Regions from separate parts of the Streptomyces sp. NPDC048507 genome, predicted to be linked through region 3. Evidence: riboswitches for the same ligand, from Rfam matches in the RefSeq annotation. Region 3 holds a riboswitch; each other region holds the start of a gene.
The links. A riboswitch is a leader RNA that binds a small molecule or an ion and turns the genes downstream of it on or off. The one in region 3 is predicted to bind cobalamin.
Positions count from the first base shown of each region.

Region 1: it holds a riboswitch for cobalamin, as region 3 does, so the genes downstream of both, metE (5-methyltetrahydropteroyltriglutamate--homocysteine S-methyltransferase) here and ACGFXC_RS34860 (ribonucleoside triphosphate reductase) in region 3, are expected to answer to the same signal.
Region 2: it holds a riboswitch for cobalamin, as region 3 does, so the genes downstream of both, ACGFXC_RS02495 (CoA-acylating methylmalonate-semialdehyde dehydrogenase) here and ACGFXC_RS34860 (ribonucleoside triphosphate reductase) in region 3, are expected to answer to the same signal.
Region 4: it holds a riboswitch for cobalamin, as region 3 does, so the genes downstream of both, ACGFXC_RS03380 (ABC transporter substrate-binding protein) here and ACGFXC_RS34860 (ribonucleoside triphosphate reductase) in region 3, are expected to answer to the same signal.

Region 1 is NZ_JBICWZ010000001.1:546,834-554,036, forward strand. Features, by position in the region: gene aceB (malate synthase A) at 1-1,577, shown strand, start outside; gene ACGFXC_RS02560 (3-hydroxybutyryl-CoA dehydrogenase) at 1,574-2,458, shown strand; gene metE (5-methyltetrahydropteroyltriglutamate--homocysteine S-methyltransferase) at 2,573-4,897, opposite strand; cobalamin riboswitch at 5,088-5,247, opposite strand; gene tsaD (tRNA (adenosine(37)-N6)-threonylcarbamoyltransferase complex transferase subunit TsaD) at 5,513-6,601, shown strand; gene ACGFXC_RS02575 (TetR/AcrR family transcriptional regulator) at 6,567-7,203, opposite strand, start outside.
Region 2 is NZ_JBICWZ010000001.1:532,046-539,248, reverse strand. Features, by position in the region: gene mmsB (3-hydroxyisobutyrate dehydrogenase) at 1-235, opposite strand, end outside; gene ACGFXC_RS02505 (enoyl-CoA hydratase/isomerase family protein) at 232-1,317, opposite strand; gene ACGFXC_RS02500 (acyl-CoA dehydrogenase family protein) at 1,314-2,459, opposite strand; gene ACGFXC_RS02495 (CoA-acylating methylmalonate-semialdehyde dehydrogenase) at 2,465-3,964, opposite strand; cobalamin riboswitch at 4,156-4,341, opposite strand; gene ACGFXC_RS02490 (cobalamin-binding protein) at 4,390-5,310, shown strand; cobalamin riboswitch at 5,466-5,540, shown strand; partial or broken gene ACGFXC_RS02485 (ECF transporter S component) at 5,699-6,214, shown strand; gene ACGFXC_RS02480 (multidrug effflux MFS transporter) at 7,200-7,203, shown strand, end outside.
Region 3 is NZ_JBICWZ010000024.1:45,531-52,733, reverse strand. Features, by position in the region: gene ACGFXC_RS34875 (spore photoproduct lyase family protein) at 80-1,309, opposite strand; gene ACGFXC_RS34870 (DUF2188 domain-containing protein) at 1,410-1,709, opposite strand; gene ACGFXC_RS34865 (anaerobic ribonucleoside-triphosphate reductase activating protein) at 1,783-2,415, opposite strand; gene ACGFXC_RS34860 (ribonucleoside triphosphate reductase) at 2,412-4,196, opposite strand; cobalamin riboswitch at 4,239-4,369, opposite strand; gene ACGFXC_RS34855 (YhgE/Pip family protein) at 4,546-5,877, opposite strand; gene ACGFXC_RS34850 (MerR family transcriptional regulator) at 6,033-6,701, shown strand; gene ACGFXC_RS34845 (NAD-binding lipoprotein) at 6,966-7,203, shown strand, end outside.
Region 4 is NZ_JBICWZ010000001.1:725,970-733,172, forward strand. Features, by position in the region: gene ACGFXC_RS03360 (dihydrodipicolinate reductase) at 1-731, shown strand, start outside; gene ACGFXC_RS03365 (carboxymuconolactone decarboxylase family protein) at 728-1,207, shown strand; gene ACGFXC_RS03370 (GMC oxidoreductase) at 1,266-2,834, opposite strand; tRNA gene ACGFXC_RS03375 (tRNA-Trp) at 3,104-3,180, shown strand; cobalamin riboswitch at 3,316-3,452, shown strand; gene ACGFXC_RS03380 (ABC transporter substrate-binding protein) at 3,488-4,477, shown strand; gene ACGFXC_RS03385 (FecCD family ABC transporter permease) at 4,474-5,517, shown strand; gene ACGFXC_RS03390 (ABC transporter ATP-binding protein) at 5,514-6,308, shown strand; gene ACGFXC_RS03395 (MarR family winged helix-turn-helix transcriptional regulator) at 6,371-6,799, opposite strand; gene ACGFXC_RS03400 (SRPBCC family protein) at 6,799-7,203, opposite strand, start outside.

The DNA.
Region 1 (7,203 bases), on a different contig from region 3:
GCAGCGTCCGGGTGCTCGGCGCGCCGGCTGAGCGCCACGAGGAGATACTGACTCCCGAGGCTCTGGAGTTCATCGGCCGGCTCGACGCAGCCTTCGCCGACCGCCGTCTGGAAATCCTCAAGGAACGCCGCCGCCGCTCCGCCCACTTGGCGTCCGGAACGCCGCTGGACTTCTCCCGCGCCACCTCCGCCGTCCGCGCCCGCCCCGACTGGCGCGCGGCCCCGCCCGCCCCCGGGCTGACCGACCGCCGAGTGGAGATCACCGGCCCGCCGGAGCGCCGTATGACCATCAACGCACTGAACTCCGGCGCGAAGGTCTGGATGGCCGACTTCGAGGACGCCACCGCACCCACCTGGAACAACGTCATCGGCGGTCAGCTCAACCTGCTCGACGCCATAGAGCGACGCATCGACTTCACCACCACCGGGGGCAAGGCGTACCGCCTCGGCGCGGACCTCGCGACCATCATGGTCCGCCCGCGCGGCTGGCACCTCACCGAGGAGCACCTGGAGATCGACGGCCGCCCCGTGTCCGCCTCGCTCGTGGACTTCGGCCTGTACTTCTTCCACTGCGCGCAGCGGCAGATCGACGCCGGGTACGGCCCGTACTTCTACCTCCCGAAGCTGGAGAACCGTACCGAGGCCCGCCTGTGGAACGACGTCTTCGTCTTCGCCCAGGACCTCCTCGGCATCCCCCGCGGCACGGTCCGCGCCACGGTCCTGATCGAGACGATCACCGCCGCGTTCGAGATGGAGGAGATCCTCTACGAACTGCGCGAGCACAGCGCCGGCCTCAACGCCGGCCGCTGGGACTACCTCTTCAGCCTCATCAAGACCTTCGGCCACCGCACCGACTTCCAACTGCCCGACCGGGCCTCGGTCACCATGACCGCCCCGTTCATGCGCGCGTACACCGAACTCCTCGTCCGCACCTGCCACAAGCGCGGCGCCCACGCCATCGGCGGCATGGCCGCCCACGTCCCCGGCAAGGATCCGGACGTGAACGCCGCCGCGTTCGCGAAGGTCCGGCTCGACAAGGAACGCGAGGCCGAGGACGGATTCGACGGATCCTGGGTCGCCCACCCCGGCCTCGTCCCCCTCTGCCACGAGGTCTTCGACGGCGTCCTCGGGGACCGCCCGAACCAGCTGGAGCGCACGCGCGAGGACGTCGAGGTCACGCCCGCCGACCTGCTGTCCGTCCGCAGGATCGCCGCCCCGCCGACTTCCGAGGGCATCCGCTCCAATGTGGCCGTGGCCCTGCGCTACTTCGACGCCTGGCTGCGCGGCAGCGGCGCCGTCGCGCTGAACGGCCTGATGGAGGACGCCGCCACCGCCGAGATCGCCCGCGTCCAGATCTGGCAGTGGCTGCGCCACGACAAGGTGGACCGGAGTACGGTCATCGACCTCCTCGACGCCGAACGCGCGGTACTGGAGGCCGAGGACCCGCAGGCGCTCGCCCTCGAAGCCCGGGAGATCTTCGTGGACTGCGCACTCCCGGTGCGGCTCCCGCCGTTCTTCACGCCCGACGCTTACACCCGTCACCTGGTCCGCCGCGCCCCCGCGCAGGTGAACGCGTGAACGCCCGCCCGCAGCCCGCCGGCATCCGGCGAGTCGGTGTCGTCGGCGGCGGCCAGATGGGCTCGGGCATCGCCGAGGTGTGCGCCCGCGCCGGACTCGACACCGTCGTCGCCGAAGCGGACGCCGCCGCCGCCCGAGCGGCCGGGCAGCGCGTGGCCGTCTCCCTGGAGCGAGCGGTGCAGCGCGGCAAGCTCGACCGCCTCTCCGCCGAGGACGCCCTGGCCCGGCTCGTTTTCACCGGGGACCTGGAAGACCTCGGCGACCGGCAGCTCGTCATCGAGGCCGTGACCGAGAACCCCGGAGCCAAGACGGAGATCTTCACGGCCCTCGACAAGATCGTCGCGGATCCGGCGGCGATCCTCGCCACGAACACCTCGGCCATCCCGATCATGCGGCTGGGCATGGCCACCGGCCGCGCCGACCGGGTCGTGGGACTCCACTTCTTCAACCCCGCACCCGTCCTCCCCCTGGTCGAGGTGGTCTCCTCCCTCCACACCTCGGCGGACACCCTCGTCACGGTCGAGACGTTCGCCCGCGAGGCTCTCGGGAAGACCACGGTGCGCTCCCGGGACCGGGCAGGTTTCGTGGTCAACGCGCTGCTGATCCCGTACCTGCTCGCCGCCGTCCGCATGGCCGAATCAGGGTTCGCGAGCGCCGCCGACGTGGACGCCGGCATGGAGCTGGGCTGTGCCACTCCGATGGGCCCGCTCAGACTCGCCGACCTGATCGGCCTGGACACCGTCGCGGCCATCGCGGAGTCGCTGTACGAGGAGTTCAAGGAACCGCTCTACGCCCCGCCCCCGCTGCTCCGGCGGATGGTGCAGGCGGGGCTGCTCGGCCGCAAGAGCGGCTGCGGGTTCCACACGTACGGCCGGGACTGAGGTCCCGGCACGACTCCGGAGCTGAGGGTGCACCGGAGGTACGCGGGAACGGTGGGGGTGTGGCGAGTGGTGTCGCCCCACCCCCACCGTTCCTCATGCCCGGACCGTGCGGCGTCAGGCGTCGCCGGCCGCCAGCTCCGCCCTGACCTCGTGGGCGGCGGCGACGAGGTTCTCCAGTGAGGCACGGGTCTCGGGCCAGCCACGCGTCTTCAGACCGCAGTCGGGATTCACCCACAGTCGCTCGGCGGGGATGGCGGCCAGCCCCTTGCGCAGGAGTCCCGCGGCCTCGTCGGTGCTCGGGATGCGCGGGGAGTGGATGTCCCAGACGCCCGGGCCGGCCTCACGGGGGTATCCGTGCTCGGCGAGCTCGTCCGCGACCTGCATGTGGGAGCGGGCGGCCTCCAGGCTGATGACGTCGGCGTCGAGTTCGTCGATGGCCCGGACGATGTCGCCGAACTCGGCGTAGCACATGTGCGTGTGGATCTGGGTGTCCGGCCGCACACCGCTGGTGCTGAGCCGGAACGACTCGGTCGCCCAGGCCAGGTACTCGGCATGATCCGCGGCCCGCAGGGGCAGGGTCTCGCGCAGCGCCGGCTCGTCGACCTGGATGACCGAAGTACCCGCCGCCTCCAGGTCGTTCACCTCGTCGCGCAGGGCGAGCGCCACCTGGCGGGCGGTGTCCCCGAGCGGCTGGTCGTCGCGTACGAAGGACCAGGCGAGCATGGTGACGGGACCGGTGAGCATGCCCTTGACCGGCTTCGGCGTCTGCGCCTGCGCGAAGGTGGTCCAGCGGACGGTCATCGGCTCCGGCCGGGAGATGTCACCGGCCAGTACGGGCGGCCGGACGTAGCGGGTGCCGTAGGACTGCACCCAGCCGTGCCGGGTGGCGACGTAGCCGGTCAGCTGCTCCGCGAAGTACTGCACCATGTCGTTGCGTTCGGGCTCGCCGTGCACCAGCACGTCGACGCCGGTCTTCTCCTGGAACGAGATCACCTCGCGGATCTCGTTCCCGATCCGCTCCTCGTACCCGGCCGCGTCGATGCGGCCGGCGCGCAGGTCGGCGCGGGCCACGCGCAGTTCGTCGGTCTGCGGGAACGAGCCGATGGTGGTGGTGGGCAGTACGGGCAGCCCCAGGTGGGCGCGCTGCGCGGCCGTGCGCCGCGCGTAGGGCTGGGAGCGGCAGCCGTCCTCGTCGGTGACGGCGGCGGTGCGGGAGCGCACGGCAGGGTCGTGGGTGAGGGCGGAACGGGCGCGCGAGGCCAGGTCGGCCCGGTTGGCGGCCAGCTCCGCGGCGATCACGTCGGTGCCCTGGGCGAGGCCGCGGGCGAGGGTGCTGATCTCGGTGGTCTTCTGCCGGGCGAAGGCGAGCCAGCGCCGGACCTGCGGGTCGATGTCCCGTTCGGCGTTGGCGTCGAGCGGGACGTGCAGCAGGGAGCAGGACGCGGCGACATCGACCCGTTCGGCGAGGCCCAGGAGCGTACCGAGGGTGGCCAGGGACTTCTGGTAGTCGTTGATCCAGATGTTGCGACCGTTGACGACGCCCGCGACCAGGCGCTTGCCCGGCAGCCCGCCGACCGCGGCGAGGGCGTCGAGGTTCGGGGCGGCGGAGTCGGTGAAATCGAGGGCAAGACCCTCGACGGGGGCGGCGGCGAGGACCTGGAGGGCGTCGCCGAGCCGGCCGAAGTAGGAGGCCACGAGCAGCTTGGGCCGGTCGGTGGCACCGCCCAGCTCGCGGTAGGCGCGGGCGGCGGCGTTCAGGTCGGCCGGGGTGCGGTCCTGGACCAGGGCGGGCTCGTCCAGCTGTACCCACTCGGCGCCGGCGGCGCGCAGGTCGGCCAGGACCTGGGCGTAGACGGGCAGCAGCCGGTCGAGCAGGGTGATCGGCTGGAAGTCGGCGGCGACGCCGGGGGCGGGCTTGGCCAGGAGCAGGTAGGTGACGGGGCCGACGAGGACGGGCCGGGCCGGGTGCCCGAGCGCGAGGGCCTCCGTCAGCTCGGCGACCTGCTTCGTGGAATCGGCGGTGAAGACGGTGTCGGGGCCGAGCTCGGGGACCAGGTAGTGGTAGTTGGTGTCGAACCACTTGGTCATCTCCAGGGGAGCCACGTCCTGCGTGCCCCGCGCCATCGCGAAGTAGCCGTCGAGGGCATCCGCGGCGATGGCCTCCCGGTGCCGCTCGGGCACGGCGCCGACCATCACACTGGTGTCCAGGACGTGGTCGTAGTACGAGAAGTCGCCGGTCGGCACCTCGTGGATGCCGGCGTCGGCCAGCTGCTGCCAGTTCGAACGGCGCAGGTCGGCGGCGGTCCGGCGGAGGGCGTCGGCGGTGACGCGGCCCTTCCAGTAGCCCTCGATCGCCTTCTTCAGTTCGCGGTTCTGACCCTGGCGGGGGTAGCCGTACACGGTGGCTCGTACTGCCGCGGCTGCGGGCTTCGCTGTCACGGAACTCTCCTTCGCGAGATGTGTCCAGAACATCCCGGACGACGGGACGCGGACGCGAAGGGACGACAGAACGTGCGGTTCACGCCGCGGGAGGGAACACCGCACCGGCCGCTCGCTGTGTACGCCGACCCGCCCACGAGGTCACCGGGATTGTCCGCATGCGGAATACGTCCGCGTGCGGGCAACGGGCAGGTCTTCGGACTCGCGGGCACGCCTGCCGGGCATCGCTCCCGGCGGGCTCCTACTGGCCGTCGCTTCCCAGGACCGTTGTCCGGTCCCAGTGCGTATGACGGCGGTCGTTCCCGCTCACCGCTGCGGGGCAGTCCCGGATTTCCACCGGGTTCCCTCTTGCGACGCATCCCGCCTGGCGGACGGGGCGAACCAGCTGCACCGGCCACCCTAGGGGCCCGGATCGCGCAGCGACGACTGGAGTCCAGTATGCGGACGGTGGAATGAGACGCCCGGGCAGGGGGCCGGCCAGGGCCTGCTGGGCGGACAGCGTCGAGGGGCTGCCCTGTCCCGCGGCGGCGCGGGCCCGCCTCCGGACGGCGTACCTTATTGCGAAGAGTTTGCAACTACTGGACCAGTGCGAAAGGGGCCGTCGTGGGCTCTCCCGTGGTGCTCGGCATCGAATCGTCGTGCGATGAGACCGGGGCCGGCATCGTGTCCGGCGGCCGGCTGCTGGCACACGTGGTGGCATCGAGCATGGACGAGCACGCACGGTTCGGCGGGGTGGTGCCGGAGATCGCCGCCCGCGCCCACCTCCAGTCCTTCAACCCGGTCGTCCGCGAGGCCCTGGACCAGGCCGGACTGCGGGTCAAGGACATCGACGCGGTCGCCGTGACCACCGGGCCCGGGCTGTCGGGCGCGCTGCAGGTCGGGCTGGCCGGCGCGAAGACCCTGGCCTACGCGGCCGGCGTGCCGCTGTACGGGGTGCACCACCTGGCCGGGCACGTCGCCGCCGACACCCTGGAGCACGGGCCGCTCCCCAACCCGTGCATGGTGCTGATCGTGTCGGGCGGGCACACCTCGCTGCTGTTCGTGCGGGACCTCGTGCGCGATCCGATCCTGCACCTCGGGGACACCGTCGACGACGCCGCCGGGGAGTGCTTCGACAAGGTGGCCCGGGTCTTCGGACTGCCCTACCCGGGCGGACCCGCCATCGACCGGGCGGCCCGCGGCGGCGACGGCCGCGCGGTGGCGTTCCCGCGCCCCCTCACCCGCCCGGGTGACGCCCCGTACGCCTTCTCCTTCTCCGGGCTGAAGACCGCCGCCGCCCGCTGGGCCGAACAGCACCGCATCCGCGGCGAGGAGATCCCCCTCGCCGACGGCGCCGCCTCCCTCCAGGAGGCCGTCGCCGACGTGCTCACGCGCAAGGCGCTCGCCGCCTGCGAGGAGTACGGGGTGCGGACCCTCGTCGTGGTCGGGGGCGTGGCCGCGAACTCGCGGGTGCGTGCCCTGGCCGAGGAACGCTGCGCCGCCGCCGGGGTCGAGCTGCGGGTGCCGGCCATGACCCTGTGCACCGACAACGGGGCGATGATCGCGGCCGTCGGCGACCTCCTGGTGCGGGCGGGTTCGCCGCCGGCCCGGCTGGACGTGTCGATCGACCCGTCGGCGCCGCTGGAACGCGCGGCCCTGCACCCCGTCGCCCGCCCCGCCGCCCGCGCCGTCACGGCTGACCGGGCGGGCGCAGTTCGCGGGTGAGGGCGGACAGGGCGAAGGCGTGTGCGGAGGTGCGCTCCCAGCGCGACCGTCCGAACATCACCTCCTCGGAGATGCCGCTCAGCATGGCCACCGACCGGATGACGAAGTCGGGAAGGTCCACCTCGGCGAACTGCTCCAGGGCCGCGCCCTCCCGGAGGATGGCCTCCAGCCGCTCCTCCCAGGCGTCCAGCAGGGCCGTGAGGACGCGCCGGCCTTCGGCGTCGTGGCGCTGCGCCAGTACCTGCGTCCACAGCGCGTAGCGTTCGTCGCCGGGGTGGCCGGGCAGGTAGAAGCGGACGTACAGCGCGAGCTTCTCGGCGGGCGAGGCGGCCTCCCGCGCGGCCTGCTGGAACCGGGTGCCGAGGTCCGCTTCGCTCCAGGCGAGGACCTCGAGCAGGAGCCGGTCCTTCTTGCCGAAGTGGTACAGGATGTGCCCGGTGCTCATGCCGGCCCGCGCGGCGATGTCCGACATCCGGACGGCTGCGGTCCCCTTCTCGGCGATGACGCTGATGGCGGCCCGCATCGCCCGCCCCCGCGCCCCGTCCCCGCTGGGCTGGCGCCTGCGGGTGCCCGACGACCGGACCGCAGGATGCGCCGAGGCG
Region 2 (7,203 bases), on a different contig from region 3:
GCTCGCCGTAGAGGGCCAGGACGTGGCGGCCCGCGGGCAGCATGGTGACGACCACGTCGGCTTCCGCGGCCGCCTCGGCCGCGGAGGCCGCCGCCTCGGCCCCGGCGCGGACCGAGGCCGCGAGCAGGTCGGGGACGAGGTCGAAGCCGAGGACGCGGTGGCCGGCCCTGACGAGGCTGGCGGCCATCGGCCCGCCCATGTGGCCGAGCCCGATGAATGCGACGGTACTGCTCACCAGACGACCTCCTGTGACGATGCGGGCGCGACGAGCCGGAGCCCGTTCGCGCCCCGCGGGGCGAAGAACCGGTCCACGTCCGCGTCGGTGACGTCCTCCAGCGTGGCCGGGGACCAGTGCGGATCGCGGTCCTTGTCGATGACCTGGGCGCGGATGCCCTCGACCAGGTCGGGAGAGGACAGGGCCGCGCAGGAGACGCGGTACTCCTGTTCCAGCACCCGCTCCAGCGGTCCGAGCCGGCGGACCCGGCGCAGCGCGGCCAGGGTGACCTTGACGGCGGTCGGGGACTTGGCGAGCAGGGTGTCCGCGGCGTCCTTCGCGGTGGGTACCCCCGCCGCCAGCAGCCGCGCGACGATCTCCTCGGCGGAGTCGGCGGCGTAGCAGTGGTCGATCCACTCCCCGGCGGAAGCCAGGCTCCCGGCCGGTGGCTCTGCCACGTGCCGTTCCAGGGCGGTGCGTACGGAGTCCACGGCCAGGTCCCGGGCCAGGGCGGGCAGCGCCGACGCCGGTACGAAGTGGTCGGCGAGCCCGCACAGCAGCGCGTCGGCGGCGCCGACGGGGGCGCCGGTGAGCGCCAGGTGGGTGCCGAGTTCCCCCGGGGCCAGGGCGAGCAGGTACGTACCGCCGACGTCGGGGACGAAGCCGATGCCGGTCTCGGGCATGGCGACCTCGGAGCGTTCGGTGACGACCCGGACGCTGCCGTGGGCGGAGACGCCGACTCCGCCGCCCATGACGATGCCGTCCATGAGGGCGACGTACGGCTTGGGGTAGCGGGCGATCAGCGCGTTGAGCCGGTACTCGTCCCGCCAGAAGTCCGCCGAGGCGGTGCCGCCGGTGCGGGCGTCCTCGTGGATCGCGCGGATGTCGCCGCCCGCGCACAGGCCCCGGCCACCGGCGCCGTCGATGACGACCACGTCGACGGCGGGATCCTCGGCCCAGGCCGTCAGGGCCTGCTCGATACGGAGCACCATCGGGTGGCTGAGGGCGTTCAGCGCCCTGGGGCGGTTGAGGGTGATGTACGCGGCGTGGCCCTCGGTGCGCAGGAGGACGTGGTCTCGCTCTTCGGGGGTTTCGTTGCTCATCGCAGGGTCTCCGTGAGTCCGCGCGCGACGATCACGCGCATGACCTCGTTCGTGCCTTCCAGGATCTGGTGGACCCGCAGGTCCCGGACGATCTTCTCGATGCCGTACTCGCTCAGGTAGCCGTAGCCTCCGTGGAGCTGGAGGGCCGCGTCGGCCACCGCGTACCCGGTGTCGGTGGCGAAGCGCTTGGCCATCGCGCAGAGCTGCGGGGCCAGCGGATCGCCCGTGTCCAGGGCTTCCGCCGCCTGCCGCACCAGTGCGCGCGCGGCGGCCAGCTCGGTGGCCATGTCGGCGAGCCGGAACTGGAGGGCCTGGGCGTCCAGCAGCCGGGTGCCGAAGGCCTCGCGCGTGGCGAGGTACGACAGGCTGCGGTCGAGGGCGCTCCGCGCTCCGCCGAGCGAGCAGGCGGCGATGCCGAGCCGGCCGCCGTTGAGGCCGTTCATGGCGATGCGGAAGCCGTCGCCTTCCGCGCCGAGCCGCCGGTCGGCGGGGACGCGGACCCCGTCGAGGACCACCTGGCGGGTGGGCTGGGCGTTCCAGCCCATCTTCCGCTCGTTGGGCCCGAAGGAGACTCCCGGGTCCTCGCGCCGGACGACGAAGGCCGAGACCCCGCCCGGGCCCGGATCGCCGGTCCGGGCCATGACCACGTACACGTCCGAGGCGCCGGCACCGGAGATGAACTGCTTGACCCCGGAGAGCACGTAGTGGTCGCCCTGGCGTTCGGCGCGGGTGCGCAGCGCGGCGGCGTCCGAGCCCGCGCCCGGTTCGGTCAGGCAGTAACTGCCCAGGGTCGCCGCCGAGCAGAGGCCGGGCAGCCAGCGGGCGCGCTGGCCCTCGTCCCCGTACCGGTCGATCATCCAGGCGACCATGTTGTGGATGGAGAGGTAGCCGGCGATGGACGGGCAGCCGGTGGCGAGGGTCTCGAAGACGAGCACGCCGTCGCTGCGGGAGAGGCCGGAACCGCCGTGTTCCTCCCGGACGTACACGCCGGCGAGACCGAGTGCGGCCGCCCGGCGGATGACGTCGACGGGGAAGTGCTTGTCCTGGTCCCAGGCCAGGGCATGGGGGGCGAGCTGCTCCTGGGCGAAGTCGAGGGTGACCTCGGCGAGGGCGAGCTGGTCCGCGGTGAGGGTGGTGGTCACGGCGCTCACCCCATCGTCGGGATGGTGAAGCTCGCGCCCTCCTTGACCCCGGAGGGCCAGCGCGAGGTGACGGTCTTGGTGCGGGTGTAGAAGCGGATCGAGTCCGGGCCGTGCTGGCCCAGGTCGCCGAAGCCGGAACGCTTCCAGCCGCCGAAGGTGTGGTAGGCGACGGGCACCGGGATGGGCACGTTGACGCCGACCATGCCGGCGCCCACCCGGCGGGTGAACTCGCGGGCCGTGTCTCCGTCGCGGGTGAAGATGGCCACGCCGTTGCCGTACGGGTGCTCGGTGGGCAGGCGCAGCGCCTCCTCGAAGTCCGCGGCGCGGACCACCGACAGGACGGGGCCGAAGATCTCCTCGCGGTAGATCCGCATCTGCGGGGAGACGCGGTCGAAGAGGGTGGCGCCGGCGAAGAAGCCGTTCTCGTGGCCCTCCAGGGTGAAGCCGCGTCCGTCGACGACGAGTTCGGCTCCCTCGCTCGCGCCGATGTCGACGTAGCGGCGGACCCGGTCGAGGGCGTCCTGGCTGACCAGGGGGCCGAAGTCGGCCTCGGGGTCGTCGCAGCGGCCGATCCTCAGCGTGCCGATGCGCTCCTTGAGCGCGGCGACCAGCCGGTCGCCCGTCTCCTCGCCCACGGGTACGGCGACGGCGATGGCCATGCAGCGCTCGCCCGCCGAGCCGTAGCCAGCGCCGATGAGCGCCTCGACGGCCTGGTCGATGTCGGCGTCGGGCATCACGATCATGTGGTTCTTGGCACCGCCGAAGCACTGGGCGCGCTTGCCGTGGGCCGCGGCGGTCGCGTAGATGTGCGCGGCGATCGGCGTCGAGCCGACGAAGCCGAGCGCCTGCACGCGGGGGTCTTCGAGGAGGGTGTCGACGGACTCCTTGCCGCCGTTGACGACGTTCAGTACGCCCGGCGGCAGCCCGGCCTCCAGGAACAGTTCCGCAAGGCGCAGCGGTACGGAGGGATCGCGTTCGGACGGCTTGAGGATGAACGCGTTTCCGCAGGCCAGGGCCGGTGCGGCCTGCCAGAGCGGGATCATCGCGGGGAAGTTGAAAGGGGTGATCCCGGCGACCACGCCGAGCGGCGAGCGCAGCGAGTGGACGTCGATGCCGGTGCCGGCGTTGTCGGTGAACTCGCCCTTGAGCAGGTGCGGGATCCCGGCGGCGAACTCGACGACTTCCAGCCCGCGTTGGAGGTCGCCGTGGGCGTCGGCGACGGTCTTGCCGTGCTCGGCGGACAGCATGCGGGCCAGGTCCTCCCGCTCACCCTCGACGAGCCGGAGGAAGCGCAGCAGTACGCGGGCCCGGCGCTGCGGGTTCCACTGCCCCCAATCGGCCTGTGCCTCCTCGGCGTTGGCGATGGCGGCTTCGGTGTCGGCGCGCCCCGCAAGGGGGACCCGGGCCTGCACCGCGCCGGTGTTGGGGTCGTACACGTCGGCGAAGAGCCCGGACGTGCCGGTGGTGTGTTTTCCGCCGATGAAATGGGTGAGTTCACGGACCATGGGTGCCTGCTCTCGTCAGGTTGGATCCGGGGATGGCACGGCGAACCGGCGGACGGCACCCGGGTGGGGGTGCGCCGCTGCGGAAACCGTGAGAACTACGAGCGCGCGGAAGTGGTGTGCGCGTGCTCCGCCGGATCACCAGGGTCGTGGGTACAAACCGGTGCCATGCGTGTCTGCTCCATCCTCGTGGACAACACGGAACAATCCGCGGCCGGTATCCTGACTCCCGGATCCCCGCGCGCCGCCCGCCTTCCCGACAGCCCTCGTCGGTGGCGTGTGGATGGCAGCACACTCCCCGGTCACAGTGGCGGGACCGTGCCGGTTTCACACCGGCTTCCCTGCACCGCGGACCTTGTGCCACGAACATATAGTTGGACGTCCTAGTAAGTCCAGACCCGTCGCTCGGGCGGGCCTAGAGTCGCCGTATGCGCATCGTCTCCCTGCTCCCGGCGGCCACGGACATCGTGGCGGACCTCGGACTCGCCGCCGACCTGGTCGGACGCACTCACGAATGCGACTGGCCGCCGGCCGTCGTCGCCTCCGTACCCGTCGTCACCCGCGCCGAATTCGACGCGGACGCACTCAGCAGCCGGGAGATCTCCGCCGCGGTCGGTGGCGCGGCGCACAGCGGCTCATCGCTCTACACCCTGGACACGGAGGCACTGGCCGCGCTCGCACCTGACGTCCTGCTCACCCAGGACCTCTGCCGGGTCTGCGCCGTCTCCTACGAGAGCGTCACCCGGGCCGTGCGCGTCACGGACGCCGGACCCCGCGTCCTGAGCCTGGAACCGAAGACCCTGGACGACGTGCTGGACTGCCTCGTCACCGTGGGCGCCCTGCTGGGAGTCCGGGAAACGGCCGAGCGACGGCGCGCGGAGCTGCTCGGCCGGCTCGCCCGGGTCCGGCGCGCCGTGGCCGGCCGACCGAGGCCGCGGGTGGTGGCCGTCGAGTGGCTCGACCCGCTGTGGCCGGCCGGCCACTGGGTACCGGAGCAGATCACGCACGCAGGCGGGAACCCGCTGCTGGCCGCGCCCGGGGAGCACACCGAGCCGATGACGTGGGACGCGGTGCGCGCCGCGCGCCCGGACGTCCTCCTGGTGCTGCCGTGCGGCTTCCCGCCCGCACGGACCCTGACCGAAATCAGCCTGCTCACCGCACTCCCGGGGTGGGAGGAACTGCCCGCCGTACGGGCGGGCGAGGTGTGGGTGCTGGACGGCCCGGCCTACTTCAACCGGCCGGGCCCGCGCGTGGTCCGGGGTGCCGAAGTCCTCGCCCACGTGCTGCACGGGGCGCCGGCCGGAGACCCGGTGACCGAGGCGGAGGCGCGCCGCCTGGGCCGGACGTAGCAGTGCTTCCCGTGCCACACGGCCCGCCGGAACGCAGCGGGTGGGTCGCCCGGTCAGCTTGCGCGATCCGCTTCCGGCGCATGCCGACCAGACCGTACGATGCGTTCTGCTCCGGCCCGTACGGCGGGGCCCACAACCGAATGCGCGCACAACTGGGGGAAGCCGGTGGGAATCCGGCGCTGACCTGCAACCGTGAGCGGGGCCGAACGGCACCGTGAGTCGGAGTACCCGGTGTGCGATGCGTACTGCTTCTCACTGTCATGGTCTGCAGCGCGAAGCCTCCACGCCGGGTCTGAGTCCCCTGCCCCTTTCCTATGGAAACGAGCAGGGGACGGGGTGCGTGCGCGGAGGGACCGTCGGCTCGGACCCGTCGCTCCTCTCCGGAAGCCTCGTCCTCGCCGGCCGCGTCTACGGCCCCGGCTTCGGCTTCACCCTGGGCTGCACCTCCCTCTTCGCTTCCTCCCTCATCACGGGCGGGGTCGGGCCCTGGATGCCGTACCAGATGTTCGGCTGCGCCTTCGTCGGCATGCTCGCCGACTTCCTCCCGAAGGCCTCCGGCCGCAAGGAGGTCGCTCTCCTCGCCGTCTACGGCTCCCTCTCCGGCTACCTCTTCGGCTTCCTCCTCAGCCTCTCCTTCTGGCCCTTCTCCCTCGACCCCAACAGCTCCATCGCCTACCTCCCCGGCCTCCCCTTCACCGAGCAGTTCCACCGCTACCTCGCCTTCGACCTGGCCACCTCCCTCGGCTGGGACACCGGCCGCGCCGTCACCAACCTCATCTGCATCTGTCTGGCCGGCCCGGCCGTCCTCACTGTCCTCCGCCGCGCCGCCCGCAAAGCCCGCTTCCAGGCCCCGGTCCGCTTCGCTCCCCGTAGAGCGGCGGATCAGGCCCCAGGCACAAAGACACCGGATGGACCGGGCACGCCGCCCGGTCCCCCTTCGCGAACCGCCCCACCGAATCGGCCCCCTCGGCCGCACCTCACCGGCCCCGTCCGCCCTGCACGTTGCCCGTCCTGCTGTCCCACAGGCGCAACCACGGAAGACGAGCCGGTCCTGGCCATCGTCTGCGCGTCGGTAGAGCCAGGTGGTTCCCGCCGGCACGCGGCCCGCGAAATAGGCAGCCGGGTGCAGCGCGGGGACTCGCCGCAGTTCGAACCGGTGCTGGGAAAAGGTCCGGGTGCCCCGGCCCGGACCGGGCCGACCACGTGTCCGTCCCGACCGGGTCCGCGCGGACAAGGCACACGCCTGCCGCAGGAACCGCGCCTACCTACGCCGCCGCGGTATCCGCTGCACCAGTACCGACAAGGCCGCCCAGGCCGACAACCGCCGGAAGCGAGGCGCGCGGGGTGGCCGACCACCGAGCTTCGATCCCGTCGACCACCGTCAGCGTCACGCAGTCGAGTGCGGCATCAACCGGCTGAAGGGGAACCGCAGCGTCGCCACGCTCCGACAAGCCAGCGGTCCGCCATGAAGCAATTGTTCTCATCGCCGCTCTCGAAGAGTGGCTCTAGCTCGACGCGGTATCGATCTGTTTGGATGAGTGAGCGCAGGCGGCCCTGAGGGCCCTTCTGGCGCCCCAGGTGACAAAAGGCCTATCCCCCCTACTTGGATGCGTCGATAGGCTCTTAGGTGTCTACTCAGGGCTTCACGGGTTTCTGGTTCCGCGAGGACGAGAAAGTGAGGCCGGCGAGTCACTCGGGGGTCCGTCCGGGCCGCTGGCAGCTCCTCTGACGTCTTTGCGTCCGCCGGTCAGGGGTCTCCGTCGGCCTTCGGCGGCCTACGGCTCCAGGGCGCCGCCGAGGGCTTGCGCGAGCCCCTGGAAGGCGCCTGAGCTGGGCAAACAGCACTAGATTCGATGTCGCCCCCACCCTCTTCCACCAAGGAGTGATCCTTGC
Region 3 (7,203 bases):
ATGACGCGGGATGCCTGCCCGCCTGCCCAGGCCGCCGCCGCCCAACCAAGGCTCCCCGCACACCGCCGTACGCGGCCCGTCAGAAGGCGTAGCGGATGCGCAGCCAGGGGGCACGGGCGGCGACCAGGCCGCGGAGGGTGTCGACGGCCCGCGCCTTCTCGGCGTTGCGGTACCGGACGTTCCAGCTGCCGTTCTCGGAGCGTTTGGCCTGCTGGAGCTCCGGGCGCCAGAGCGTGTCCTCGGCGCGCGGATGCCAGGCCAGGTTCAGCTCGTGCAGGTCCCGGTTGTGGGTCAGCATGATCACCTCCGCAGCGGCCTGCTCCTTGACCGCCGGCGGCAGGACGTCGTCCAGGTGGCGCAGCAGCAGCCCCCAGTCCCGCTCCCATCCCGGCCGGATGACGACGGGGGAGAGGTTGAAGTGGACCTCGTAGCCGGCCTCCAGGAAGTCGGCGGCCGCCGCGATGCGCTCCTCGACGGGGCTCGTGCGGATGTCGAGCAGCCGGGAATCCTGCGGCGGCATGACGGAGAACCGTACGCGGGTGCGCCCGCGCGGATCGAGCAGCAAGAGATCGGGGTTGACGTACTTGGTGGCGAAGGACGCCTTGGCGGTGGGGCGGCGGGCGAACGCGTGCACCAGATCGGCGACGTTGTCACTGATGAGGGCGTCCACGGAGCAGTCGCTGTTCTCGCCGATGTCGTAGACCCAGGCGCTCGGGTCGCACTGGTTGGGCTCCCGCTTGGGGCCCTGGCGGGTGATGTGCCGGTCGAGGTGCGCGGTGATCTGCTCGATGTTCGTGAAGACGGTGATCGGGTTGGCGTAGCCCTTGCGGCGCGGTACGTAGCAGTACGCACAGGCCATCGCGCAGCCGTTCGCCGGACCGGGGGCGATCCAGTCGGCGGACCTGCCGTTCGGCCGGGTGGCCAGTGTCTTCTTCTCGCCCAGGACCAGGACCTCGCTCTTGATCCGCACCCAGCGGTCGAGGCTCCCCTCGTTGCCGTGCAGCTCCGGGATGCGCCAGTGCGAGTCGACCTCGACGACGCGGGCCTGCGGGAAGCGGGCGAGGACCTGCCGGCCGCGGGGCGACGCCGCTGCCGCGGGCTCGGCGTGGATCTCCCGTACGGACAGCAGGCGCCGGGCGCACGGGGAGTCGCGGAACGAGGGACCGACGGGCCGGGCAGCGGCCCCGGGCCGGGCCTGGCCGGGGCCGCCCGGGAGGTCGTCCAGGCCGAAGAGGGCATCAGGCTCCGGGCCACCTGCGGAGGGTCCGCGCGGCCGTCCGGTGCGGCCGGGTGACCGGGACTCGTCCATGAAGCGCGCTCCGGGATCCGCACGCCGCCGGACGCGCCTTCCGGCGGCCCCACGGCGCGCTGCAGCAGGTGACAGCGGGACCTTCCACCCTAACGGCGTTCTAGTGGATGCCTCCCGGTTCGCCCGCCTTCCGGCCGCGCCCGCCCGGACCCACCCGCTCGGGTGCGTCGCCGTAGGTGTACGCGGATCGGATGTGCCCGTCCACGGCATGGACGATGACCTGCGCGGGGGCATGTGCGTGGGCGTGGCGGCGGGCGGAGTCGATGGCGTCCTTCTGCGTCCGGTGGGGTTCGTGGAGCAGACGGCGGCCTTCTCTTCCCTCGACCTGCCACTTCACGCCGGCGGCCGCCGCCCGCTCGCCGGAGGGGGAGACGTGGTAGACGGTCTGTCGCACTGCCATGGCCCTGCTCCTCGCCTGCCGGGTGCGCCCTCGCGGCGGCCCCGGCCGCTCGCGGCGCAATCCGTACTCCCCTTCATTCTCCCACCGGCAGCGGTCCCGGCCGCGCGGGTCGTACGGCCACGGCCCGCGCCTGCTGCCAGGTGTGATCGTGCAGTCCCTCGTCGTCGAGCCAGTCGGTGAGGGCGGCGAGATCGTCGCCGTTCATGAGCGACGGGTCGACCGTGGTGCGGAGCCGGCAGGGGACGCCCGAGTCGCGCAGGAGCCGCAGGCTGCGTCCGGCCGGACCGGCGCTGTTGCGGACGCCGGTGATGCGGTCGTAGCCGTCGGGGTGGGCTTTGACGTCGAAGCCGACCCAGTCGAGAAGTCCTGCGGACAGCAGCTCTGCGAACCGGCGGGGGTGGGCGCCCCCGGTGTGCAGGCCGACCTCGTGGCCCAGGTCCCGGGCGGATCGCGCCGCGTCGGCGAGCCGCGCCTGGAGCAGGGGCTCGCCTCCGGAGAACACGATGCCGTCGAGCAGACCCCGGCGGCGAGCGAGGTGCGCGGCGACCTCGGCCCACGGGACCGGGGCCGCCGCCCGCGGATCGAGGAGCCCGGGGTTGTGGCAGTAGCCGCAGCGCCAGGGGCAGCCCTGGCAGAAGACGGTGGTCACGAGGCGGCCCGGCCAGTCGCAGGTGGACAGCCGGGACCAGCCTCCGATCCGGATCACGCGGGGACCGCCGCCTGCGTGAAGTGCGTGCGCTCGGCGTGCTCGCCCTTCTTGCCGATGTTGAACGAGGAGACGGGCCGGTGGTAGCCCATGACGCGGGTCCACACCTCGCAGCGGCCCGAGCAGGTGGGACAGACGCTCTGCTCCCCGGCCAGGTATCCGTGCTCGGCGCAGATCGAGAAGGTCGGCGTCACGGTGAGGTAGGGCAGCGAAAAGCGTTCCAGGGAGCGGCGGACGAGGTTGCGGCAGGCCTCCGCGGTGGAGATGCGTTCGGACATGTACAGGTGCAGGACGGTGCCGCCGGTGTACTTCGTCTGGAGTTCGCCCTGGCGTTCCAGCGCCTCGAAGGGGGCGTCGGTCCAGCCGACGGGCAGCTGGGAGGAGTTGGTGTAGTACGGGTTCCCATCGGTGCCCGCCTGCAGGATGCCGGGGAAGCGGAGCCGGTCCTCCTTGGCGAGGCGGTAGGTGGTGCCCTCCGCGGGGGTGGCCTCGAGGTTGTAGAGGTGGCCGGTCTGTTCCTGGAACTCGACCATCCGTCCCCGTACGTGATCGAGCAGGCGCAGGGCCAGGGCGTGCCCCTCGGGGGAGGTGATGTCGGCCGCGTCGTGGGTGAAGTTGCGGATCATCTCGTTGACCCCGTTCACACCGATGGTCGAGAAGTGGTTGCGCAACGTACCCAGGTAGCGCTTGGTGTAGGGGAACAGTCCGTCGTCGATCAGGTCCTGGACGGTGACGCGTTTGACCTCCAGGCTCTCCTTGGCCAGGCGCAGCAGCCGGTCGAGCGCCGTGAACAGCCCTGCCTCGTCGCCCGCGTGCAGGTGTCCCAGACGTGCGCAGTTGATCGTGACGACTCCGAGCGAGCCGGTCTGCTCGGCGCTGCCGAACAGACCGTTGCCCCGCTTGAGGAGTTCGGTCAGGTCCAGCTGGAGCCGGCAGCACATGGAGCGGATCTGGCCGGGTTCCAGTGCGGAGTTGATGAAGTTCTGGAAGTACGGCAGCCCGTACTTCGCGGTCATGGCGAAGAGCCGCTCGGCGTTCTCGCTCTCCCAGGGGAAGTCCCGGGTGATGTTGTACGTGGGGATCGGGAAGGTGAAGACCCGGCCGGTGGCGTCACCGGCCGTCATCACCTCGATGTAGGCGCGGTTGACCAGGTCCATTTCGGCTTGCAGCTCACCGTAGGAGAAGCCCATCTCCTCGCCGCCGACGACCGGCACCTGCTCGCGCAGGTCCTCGGGACAGGTCCAGTCGAAGGTGAGGTTGGTGAAGGGCGTCTGAGTGCCCCACCGGGACGGGACGTTGAGGTTGTGCACCATTTCCTGCACGCACTGGCGGACGTCGTCGTACGTCATCGCGTCCTTGCGTACGAACGGTGCCATGTAGGTGTCGAAGGAACTGAACGCCTGAGCACCGGCCCACTCGTTCTGCAGCGTCCCGAGGAAGTTGACGATCTGGCCGACGGCCGAGGAGAAGTGCCGGGGCGGCGCGGAATCGATCTGTCCGGGCACCCCGCCCAGGCCCTCGGCCAGCAGGGTGCGCAGCGACCAGCCCGCGCAGTATCCGGAGAGCATGTCCAGGTCGTGTATGTGGAAGTCGCCCTCGCGGTGGGCGCTTCCCACGGCCTTCGAGTAGACCTGGTCGAGCCAGTAGTTGGCGACGACCTTCCCGGCCGTGTTGAGGATGAGCCCGCCGAGCGAGTAGCCCTGGTTCGCGTTGGCGTTGACCCGCCAGTCGCTGCGGTCCAGGTACTCGGTCACCGATTCGGCGGCGTTGATCTGCGTCACGACAGCCCTCCCACGAGGCGTACGGAATGTGCCGGGCGCACGGATCGTGCGTCCGGTGCCGGCAGGTGTCGGACTCGCCCCCACGGGGGGCATACCGTTGCGGGGCAGCTCCGGATTCACACCGGATTCCCTCTTGCCCGACGCGTGCACGGACCACCGTGCACTGACGTCGAACCGACCTCTCGAACACTACATCTGGTGTTCAGTCGACACGCCCACCCAAAATGTAGTGGTGACCTAGGTCCTGACCCGAGGGGACCTCGGTCCGGCGCCGGTGTGCGGACGTGCGGACGCGCAGATGCGCGGGCGGCCGGTGGCCGTCCCGCGCATCTGTTCCGGGGGAGCTTCGTCAGGCGTTGGCGGGCGCCGGGCCGGCCGGGGCGGCGTCGGGGGCCGGGGTCCCGCCGTCCGGGTGCGGGATGCGGTGCAGTCCGCGGCGGTCGTAGAGGCGGGTGACCGCGAAGCCGAAGACCAGCGCGGCGACGAGGGCGACGCCCATCGAGGCCCAGGCCCGGGTCAGGCCCGCGTCGGCCTGTGCCCCGTAGTAGAACAGCGAGCGCAGGCCCTCGGTGATCTGGCGCAGCGGCTCGAACTCGGCGAGGGCGCGGAAGAACCCGGGCAGCGCCTGGAGCGGCACGGTGGCACCGGAGGAGGGGACGGCCATCGCGACGAAGACGATGGTGGCGAGCAGCATGCCCGGGGTGCCGAAGGCCGCGAACAGGGCGAGGCTGCCCAGACCGACGACCGCGATGGTGGCGACCGAGTAGAGCCACAGCAGGCCGAGGTGGGAGGCGTCCATGTCGAGGATGCCGACCGTGGCGACCTCGACCAGGGTGCCCATGACCACCGACAGGCCGAGCATCAGCGCCATGCCGATGGCCAGGGTGCGGACGCGGCTGGTTTGCTGCACGGGCTCGCGCTTGCGGAAGGGGCCGAAGTCCGTGTGCAGGTAGCCGAGCGCGGTGTCGACCTGGGAGTTGACCACGTTGGCGCCGAGCATGCCGCAGACGACCAGGACCAGCGCGTAGTAGAAGGCGCTCAGGCCCATGGCGGAGCGTGACCCGAGGGGGTGGCCGTCGGCGACGGTCACGGTCACCGGGTCGGCCAGCTTGAGCTGTGCGGCCGTGGGGAGCGGGGTCTTCTGGGCGGCGGCCTGCTTGAGGAGCTCCTGGCCGATCGACGCCGAGGCGGAATGCGCGGCCTTCTGGGCGGCCTGGGAGGACATGGAGGAGCCGATGCTGCCGGCGGCCTGGTTGGTCAGCACGGTGAGCGTCGGCGGAGCGGGCTTGGTCTGCGCCACGGGCTGCGGGGCGGTGAGCGCGGTCACCGTCGCGGAGAAGTCCGCGGGTATGACGAGGGCGCCGAAGACCTTGCCGCTGCCCAGCCGCGCGTCGGCCTCCTCGCGGCTGACCACCTGCCAGTCGATGCTCCGGTCGCCCTCGGCGGCCTTCTCGATCCCCGCGACGACCTGATCGCCCAGGGCGAGGTGGCGGCCGCCCGCGTCGGCGCCGGCGTCGGCGTTGACCAGGGCCACGGGCAGGTCGCGCAGGTTGCCCCTGGGGTTGACGTTGCCGCCGACGTAGAGCAGGGCGAACATCATGGAGACCACTGCGGCGATGAGTCCCGTACCGATCCACAACTGGGGTCGGCGGAGCACGGAGGGGGGAGTGGGCTGAGGCATCGATTCTCCGGTGCGGCTGCGTTCGAACGCTGGATACTTAAGGTATCCAGGCACTGGATAGTGGCAGTATCTTGTTGTGGTGTCCAATCGCCGACGACGGACACCCGACGGAAAGCCGGACGGACGCCGGACCGCGTGACGAGCAGGGAAGCCGCATGAAGATCTCGGAGCTCAGCCGCCGCACCGGCGTACCGGTCGCCAGCATCAAGTACTTCCTGCGCCAGGGCCTGTTGCCCGCGGGCCGGGCCACCGCCGCGACCATCGCCGAGTACGGGGACGAGCACGCGCAGCGGCTGCGCCTGATCAAGGCGCTCACCACGCTCGGCGGCCTGTCCATCGCCGCCACCCGGGAGGTGCTCGGGGCCGTCGACCAGGCCGACACCTCCGAGGGCGCCCTCGGAGCCGTCAGCTACGCCCTGCCGGTGCCCGTGTCCGCCCAGAGCGGCCCGGGGCAGGAGGGGGACGACGGGGCCGGCCCGGCCGCCGCGGCGGAGGTGGCGGAGCTGCTCGCGGCCCTGGACTGGCAGGCGCCCGGCACCTCGCCCCACGTACAGGGGCTGACCACGGCCCTGCGGGAACTGCGCCGGCTCGACGCGCAGTACGCCCCGGGCGAGCTCGCCGCCTACGCGCGCCTCGCCGAGTCGGTGGCCCGGCTGGACCTGGAGCGCGCGGCCGGTCTGGAGGACCCGGTGGCGCTGGCGGAGCGGGCGGTCATCGTCTTCGCCATCTGCGCCCCGGTCTTCGAACTGCTGCGCCGCCTCGCCCAGGAGGACCAGGTCCGCCGCCGCGCCGCGGGCGCAGACGGGGCCGCCGCGCCCCGGTAGTGCGTACGCGGGGCGTCCGAATCCGAAAACGAGTCCCCTTCGTCACGCTGCGGATGGGTTTAGCCCCTATGCCGTTTCCGTACCGTGACACGCCCTTAAGGTGTGACGTGCACCCACCCGTCGGTGCCGGGCGGTCCGCGGCACGGTGGCCGCCCGACGCGCCATCCGAGCGAGGAACGCCGGTTGCCAGGACCCAAGCCCGCAGCCCGGGCAGGACGACGCACACCCCCCTGGGCGCGCACGCGCTACTGGTTCGACACGATAGTGGCCCGCGGCACGGCGGTGCTGATCGGCTGGCTCGTACTGATGTGCCTGGCCATCGTCGTCCCGGCCAGCGCGGCCCTGGTGTGGGCCGATGACCACGGCCCGACCACCCTCTCCGGCCGGGCCCTGGCCGTGTGGGTGAGCGTCGGCCAGACCCTCAAGCTCGGCGGGGCCGTCGGCAGCCCCCTGTACGTCTTCCTCTCGGTGGTGCTCGCCCTCGTCGCGCTGCTGTTCGTCT
Region 4 (7,203 bases), on a different contig from region 3:
TCCGGGACCCGGTGCTCGAGGCCGTCGCACGGGGCGGCGGCTCGCTGTTCGCCTCCGGCGTCGACCCCGGCTGGGGCAACGACGTGCTCCCGCTGCTGCTCAGCGGCCTCGGCACCCGGGTGGACGTGATCCGCTGTCAGGAGATCTTCGACTACTCCACGTACGAGCAGCCGGACTCCGTCCGCTACCTGGTCGGCATGGGCCAGCCCATGGACTACGAACCGATGATGCTCATGCCCTCCGTCCCCACCATGGTGTGGGGCGGGCAGGTCCGGATGATGGCCCGGGCGCTGGGCGTGGAACTCGACGAGATCCGCGAAACCTCGGACCGCCGCCCCCTCGAAACCACCGTCACCACCCGCACCATGGGCGAGTTCGAAGCCGGCACCCAGGGCGCCATCCGCTTCGAGGTGCAGGGCATCGTCGCGGGCGAACCCCGCATCGTCATCGAACACGTCACCCGCATCCACCCCTCCTGCGCCCCCGACTGGCCCACGCCGCCCGACGGAACCGGCGCCCACCGCGTCGTCATCGAGGGCCGTCCGCGCATCGAGGTCACCGTCGAGTGCACCGACGAGGACGACAACCGCTCGGCCGGCGGCAACGCCACCGCCGTCGGCCGCCTCGTCGGCGCCATCGACTGGCTGGTCGACGCGGAGCCCGGACTCTACGACGCGCTCGACATCCCGCTGCGACCCGCAGTCGGCAAACTCGGAAGGAAGCAGTCATGAGGATCGACGTTCCCGAAGGACAGCACCCCATCGAGTACGTATGGGGCGACATGGTCCCCGGCATCGGCATGGCCGCCGCCAACTTCTCCCTGTCGGTGTACGCCCACACCACCCTCGGCCTGCGCGAGTTCGAGGCCGCCCGGCTGCGCATCGCCCAGATCAACGGCTGCGTCTTCTGCCTGGACTGGCGCACCGACCGGGACGGGGAGAAGGTCGAGGACTCCTTCGCCGACGCGGTGACCGAGTGGCGCACCACCGCCGCCTTCGACGACCGCACCCGCCTGGCGGCGGAGTACGCGGAGCGCTACGCGCTGGACCACCACAGCCTGGACGAGGAGTTCTGGGCGCGGATGACCGCGCACTACAGCCAGTTGGAGATCGTGGAGCTGAGCATGAGCATCGGCTCCTGGCTCGCCTTCGGCCGGCTCAACCACGTCCTGGGCCTCGACAGCGTCTGTGTGCTGCCGAGCGGCTGACACGGCCCGGGGCCGGGCGGAGGCACACCCTCCGTCCGGCCCCGGGGTCCCTTCCCGCTCAGAGGTCCGTGGCGATGATCTTCTCGATGTTCCGCTCGGCGAGTGCCGTGATCGTCACGAACGGATTGACGCTGGTGTTGCCGGGGATCAGCGCTCCGTCGATCACGTAGAGGCCGGTGTAGCCGCGCAGCCGGCCGTAGTTGTCGGTCGCCTTGTTCAGCACCGCGCCGCCCAGCGGGTGGTAGGTGAGGTGGTCGCCCCAGACCTTGTTGAGGCCGAACAGGTCGGACCGGTAGATCGTCCCCTCCTTCGCGTTGATCTTGTCGAAGATGGTCTTCGCCATGTCGATCGAGGGCTGCTTCCAGGCCGTCTGCCAGTTCAGCTCGACCTGGCCGGCGGCGGCGTTCCAGGTGAACTGGGCCCGGTTGGGGTTCTTGGTGATCGAGAGGTAGAAGGACGCGTACGTCTCGATCCCGGTCGGCAGCGGGGCCACCTCGGCGAAGGCGCCGCCCGCGTCCCAGTTGTCGATCCCGCCGCAGGGGATGGAGGCCTGCACCTTGCCGGTGGGGTCCCACATGTGGTTCGCGCGGCCGCACATGACGTTGCCGTTGTCGCCCCAGCCCTTGCCGATCTCATCGTTCAGGTTGGCCAGCGCGCCCGTGGCCTTCAGCCTGACCAGGAGCTTGCTGGTGCCCACGCTGCCCGCCGCGAAGAACACCTTGTCGGCGGTGACGGTCTTGGTGGCGACCACCGCACCGGTGGTGTCGAGCTGCTCCATGGCGACCGTGTAGCCGCCACCGCCCGAGGGGGAGACGGTGGTGACCCGGTGCAGTGGGGAGATGCTGACCTTGCCGGTCGCCTTCGCGGCGGCGATGTAGGTCTTCTGGAGGGACTTCTTGCCGGCGTTGTTGCCGTAGAGGATCTCGCCGGCGACCGCGGACTTGGGGACGGTCCCGGCCACCTCCTGCTTCATGTAGTCCCAGTCGTACACGTCCGGGACGAAGACGAAGGGGAATCCCGAGCGCTGGGCGTGCTTGCGGCCGACCCGGGCGAACTGGTAGCAGTCCACCGTCTCGAACCAGTTGGGGTCGATCAGGCCCACGCCGAGACCGGCGTTGGCGCGGGGGTAGTAGGTGTTGTACATCTCGTCGGCGTCCACCGAGGGCAGGATGGCGGCGAAGTTCTGCCGCTTGGGCGTCACCGCCATGCCGCCGTTGACGAGCGAGCCGCCGCCGACCCCGCGGCCCTGGTAGACGATGATCCCGCCCATCTCCTCGGCGTCGAGGATGCCCGTGTACTTGGGGACGGCCGAGTCGATGGGGAAGCCGAGGAAATTGCTGAGCGGTGCCTTGGTCTTGGTGCGCAGCCAGTACGAACGGTAGTCGGGCTTGGTGGTGTTGGCGAAGATCTTGCCGTCACTGCCGGGGGTGTCCCAGGCCATGCCCATCTCGATCATGTGCACGTCGACCCCGGCCTGGGCGAGCCGGAGCGCGGCGACCGAGCCGCCGTAGCCGGTGCCGATCACGAGGGCCGGGACATGGGCCCCGGAGTCGATCGGGGGGTTCGCCGCGGCCGCTGCGACGGCGTTTTTCGCCTGGGCCGGTGTGGTGTTGACCGCGAGGGCCACGGCTCCAAGAATAGAACCAGTTCCAGCGATGAATCCACGACGTGAAACGCCCTTGGAAACCTTGCTGTTCAGGCTTTTGTCACTCATGTGACCTTCCTCACTCTCGACGGAGTGAGAACAAGTTCTACTGTCGAGTGCTTGGTAAGTCACTACATACGACGAGGTAACTTCCGGCTCGTTCCGCTTGCCGCGCCGCCCGGCTTTCTCCCGACTGGCCCCCGAATTCGGTGGATCTTCAGGCCGCGCCGTGCCATGGTTGGTCCCACCGAAGGGGTGTAGCTCAGCTGGCCAGAGCAACGGTCTCCAAAACCGTAGGTCGCAGGTTCGACTCCTGCCGCCCCTGCCACCGCAAGACCCTCAGAGGCCCGTACCGGCGCGCAACCAGCCGGTGCGGGCCTCCGGCGCGTCCGGGGCCGGCGCCCGCTCCCGGGACGGGCGGGCGGGCGGGCGCGGCGACCGGCGTACCGGGCGAAAGGCGGCATCTGGCAGACTTGGCCGGGTTGTCCGGGCGGCGCAGGACAGGAAACCGGTGCGAATCCGGTGCGGTCCCGCCACTGTGACCGGGATCCCGACACGGGATCCCGGGAGTCAGACACTGACGCGCCGCCTCTTCACTTCGACCGGGGACGCGGATCCCCCGGAGAGGCCTTCCCATGTCGCGTTCCCGCGCAGCCCTGCGCTCCCTCGCCGCCCTCGCCCTGCTGACACCGCTCGCCGCCTGCGGCGCACCGGCCGGCGCGGAGCGGCCCGCCGCGGACGCCCGGCCCGCGCCCGGATTCCCGTACACCGTCACCAACTGCGGTGTCACCAGCACCTTCCAGGCGCCGCCGGAGCGGGCCGTCACCATGAACCAGCACGCCACCGAGATCATGCTCGCCCTCGGACTCCAGGACCGGATCGCGGGCACGGCCTACCTCGACGACTCGGTACTGCCCGCCTACCGGCCCGCCTACGACAAGATCAAGGTGCTGGCCGGGGAGTACCCGTCCAAGGAGGTCCTCCTCGGCGCCGACCCCGACTTCGTGTACGGCGGCTACGCCAGCGCCTTCGACAAGGCGCAGGGCCGCGACCGCGAAACCCTGGCGAAGTCCGGCATCAACTCCCGGCTGAGCGTGGAGTACTGCACGCGCGGACCGGTCGGCCTCGCACAGCTGAAGACCGAGATCACCGAGGTGGCGCGGACCTTCGGCGTGCCCGAACGCGGCGCCGCGCTCATCGGGGACGAGCAGCGCCGGGTCGACGCCGTCACCGCACGCGTCAAGGACGCGCCGAAGCCGTCCGTCTTCGTCTACGACTCCGGTGAGGGCTCCGCCTTCACCTCGGGCGGCGAGGGCATAGGCAACGAGATCGTCGCCCTCGCCGGGGGGACGAACGTCTTCGCCGACCTCAAGGACACCTTCGGCGACGTGTCGTGGGAGAAGGTCATCGAGCGGCGGCCCGAAGTCGTCCTCATCTACGACTACGGCGGGACCACCGTCGAGTCCAAGAAGCGGCGCCTGTTGAACGACCCGGCGCTGGCGCAGGTTCCCGCCATCAAGAACCAGCGTTTCGTCGTGCTGCCGCTGTCCTCCGCCGTCCTCGGCGTCCGCGTCGCCGACGCGGTCGAGTCCCTCGGCCGCCAGCTGCACCCCGACGCCGCGTGAAGCGGCGCCGGAGCGCCACCGTCCTCGTCCTGCTCGCCGTTCTGCTCGCCGCGTCGGCGGTGGCGGGGCTCGCGCTGGGCCCCGTACGGATCGGCCCCGGGAAGGTCCTCGACCTCGTGCTCGCCGGGCCCGGGGCGCGCGGCGGGGCCTTCGCCTCCATCGTGTGGGACGTCCGCATGCCGCGGGTGCTCCTCGGGACCGTCGTCGGCGCGGGGCTCGCGGTCGCGGGCGCCGTGCTCCAGGCCCTGGTCCGCAACCAGCTCGCCGATCCCTTCCTGCTCGGCGCCTCCTCGGGCGCCTCGGCGGGCGCCGTCCTCGTCCTCGTCTTCGGTACCGCCGCGGGCGCGGGAGCCGCCGGGTTCGCGGGCGGGGCCGGGGCGCCGCTCGCCGCGTTCGCCGGCTCCCTGGCCGCGCTCGTCGCCGTCTACGCGCTGGCCCGGCGCGGCGGCACGATGACCACCGGCCGGCTGATCCTGGCCGGAGTCGCCGTGCAGTACGTCCTGTCCGCGCTGACCAGCCTGGTGCTCGTGCTGTCCGCGCGCCCCGACCAGATCCGCTCCGTGCTCTTCTGGACCCTGGGCGGCCTCGGCGGCGCCCGTTGGGACGAACTGGCCCTGCCCGCCGGCGCGCTGTGCGCCGGCACCGCGCTGCTCGTCGCCCTGGCCCGGCCGCTCGACCTGCTGCTCGCGGGCGAGGAGGGCGCGCACACCCTCGGGCTCGACACCGGCCGGTTCCGGGCCGCCGTTTTCGTCCTCACCTCCCTCGTCATCGGCGTGCTGGTGGCCTACAGCGGGGCGATCGGCTTCGTCGGGCTGATGGTTCCGCACGCCGCCCGGATGGTGGTCGGCGCCGGGCACCGGGCCCTGCTGCCCGTCGCCGCGCTCGGCGGGGCCGTGTTCCTGACCCTGGCCGACCTCGTCGCCCGTACGGCGGCGGCGCCCGAGGAGATACCCGTCGGCGTGGTCACCGCGCTGGTGGGCGGGCCGTTCTTCCTGTGGATGCTGCGCAGGTCCGGCCGGAGCGAGGGAGTGGCCGGATGACGGGGCGCGCGCCGGCGGCGGCGAAGCCGGTGGAACTCGCCGTGGAGGCCGTGCGTTACGAGGTCGACGGGCAGGCCCTGCTGCACGGCGTCGACCTCACCGCCCGGCCCGGCGAAACGGTGGGAGTGGTCGGCCCGAACGGCAGCGGCAAGACCACGCTGCTGCGCTGCGTCTACGGCACCCTGCGGCCCTCCGGCGGCCGGGTCCTGCTCGACGGGGCGGACGCGGCCTCGCTCGGCGTCAAGGAACGCGCCCGGCGGGTGGCGGCGGTCCCGCAGGAGGCCGGCGGCACACTCGGGCTGACGGTCCGTGAGGTCGTCGCGATGGGACGTAGCCCGCACAAGCGGTTCTGGGAGCAGGACGGCCCGCAGGACGCCCTGCGCGTCGGCGCGGCCCTGGCGACCGTCGGCGCGGCCGCCTTCGCCGACCGGCGGTTCGACGGGCTCTCCGGCGGCGAACGCCAACGTGCCCTCGTCGCCCGCGCCCTCGTCCAGGAACCGGGCCTGCTCGCCCTGGACGAGCCGACGAACCACCTCGACATCCGCTTCCAGCTGGAGGTCCTGGGACTGGTGCGCGGGCTCCCCGCGACCGGTCTGCTGGTCCTGCACGACCTCAACCTCGCCGCGTCGTTCTGCGACCGGCTGTACGTACTGGAGGCCGGCCGGGTCGCCGCGTCGGGGACGCCGCACGAGGTGCTCACGGAGGACCTGCTGGCCGCGGTCTACGGCGTGCGCACGCGCATCGGCGTCCACCCGACCACGGGCGCCCCCAGCATCGTCTACCTGCCCTGAGCCCGCGCCCCGGCGCTCCCGGCGCTCCGGTCACGGGGCGCGGTGCGCGGCGGTTCAGCGGTTCAGCGGTCCGGCCGGGCCAGGCGCCGGAGCAGGGGGAGGGCCTGGTCGAGGGGGACCGCGTCGAAGAACGCGGCGTCGGCCCGTTCCACGGCCGCGATCGCCCGGGGCGCGAGCTCGGCGCCCGCCCCGGTGACCCGCAGCCGCTTGGCCCGGGTGTCGGCCGGGTCGACCTCGCGCGCGACGAGCCCCTTCTGCTCCAGGGCGCGCAGTACCTGCGAGGTCATCTTCACGTCGGTGCCGGCCTGACGGGCGAGGGCCAGCTGATTGGGCTGCTCGTCCTGGGAGTTGAGCCACCAGGTGCAGGCGAGCAGCACGAACTGCACGTGGGTGAGGCCGAGCGGTGCCAGCGCCGCGGTCATGTCGCGCTGCCAGCGCAGCGTGGCGTGCCAGAGCAGGAACCCGGGGCTGTCGGCCGGGCGCAGCGCCATCAGCGGACCACCGGTCCACCCGGGGCCTGCGGCCCGGCGGGCTCCGCGAGGGCGACCAGCGCGGACATGGTCTGCGGCCAGTCGGAAGTGATGCCCGGGCCGATCTCGGGGCCCGCCTCGTCCGCGCCCGTTCCGGTGATCTCCATCCGGTAGGTCACGCGGATCCGGCCCGGTCCGGCCGGGTCGATCCGGTGCAGGGTGCGCAGCAGGAGGCCGCCGAAGCGGGCCTCGTCGACGAAGAGTTCGTTCTCCAGGGCCTCGGAGACGACAAGCGGGACGGGGTCTTCGCCGGGCGGGGTCATCGTGATGCGCGTGCCCGCCGCGAACGGTCCGTCGATCTCGATCTTCTCGACCCCGTCGTTCCAGTCGGCCCAGCGCTCGACGTCGGCCCAGAGCCGCCACAC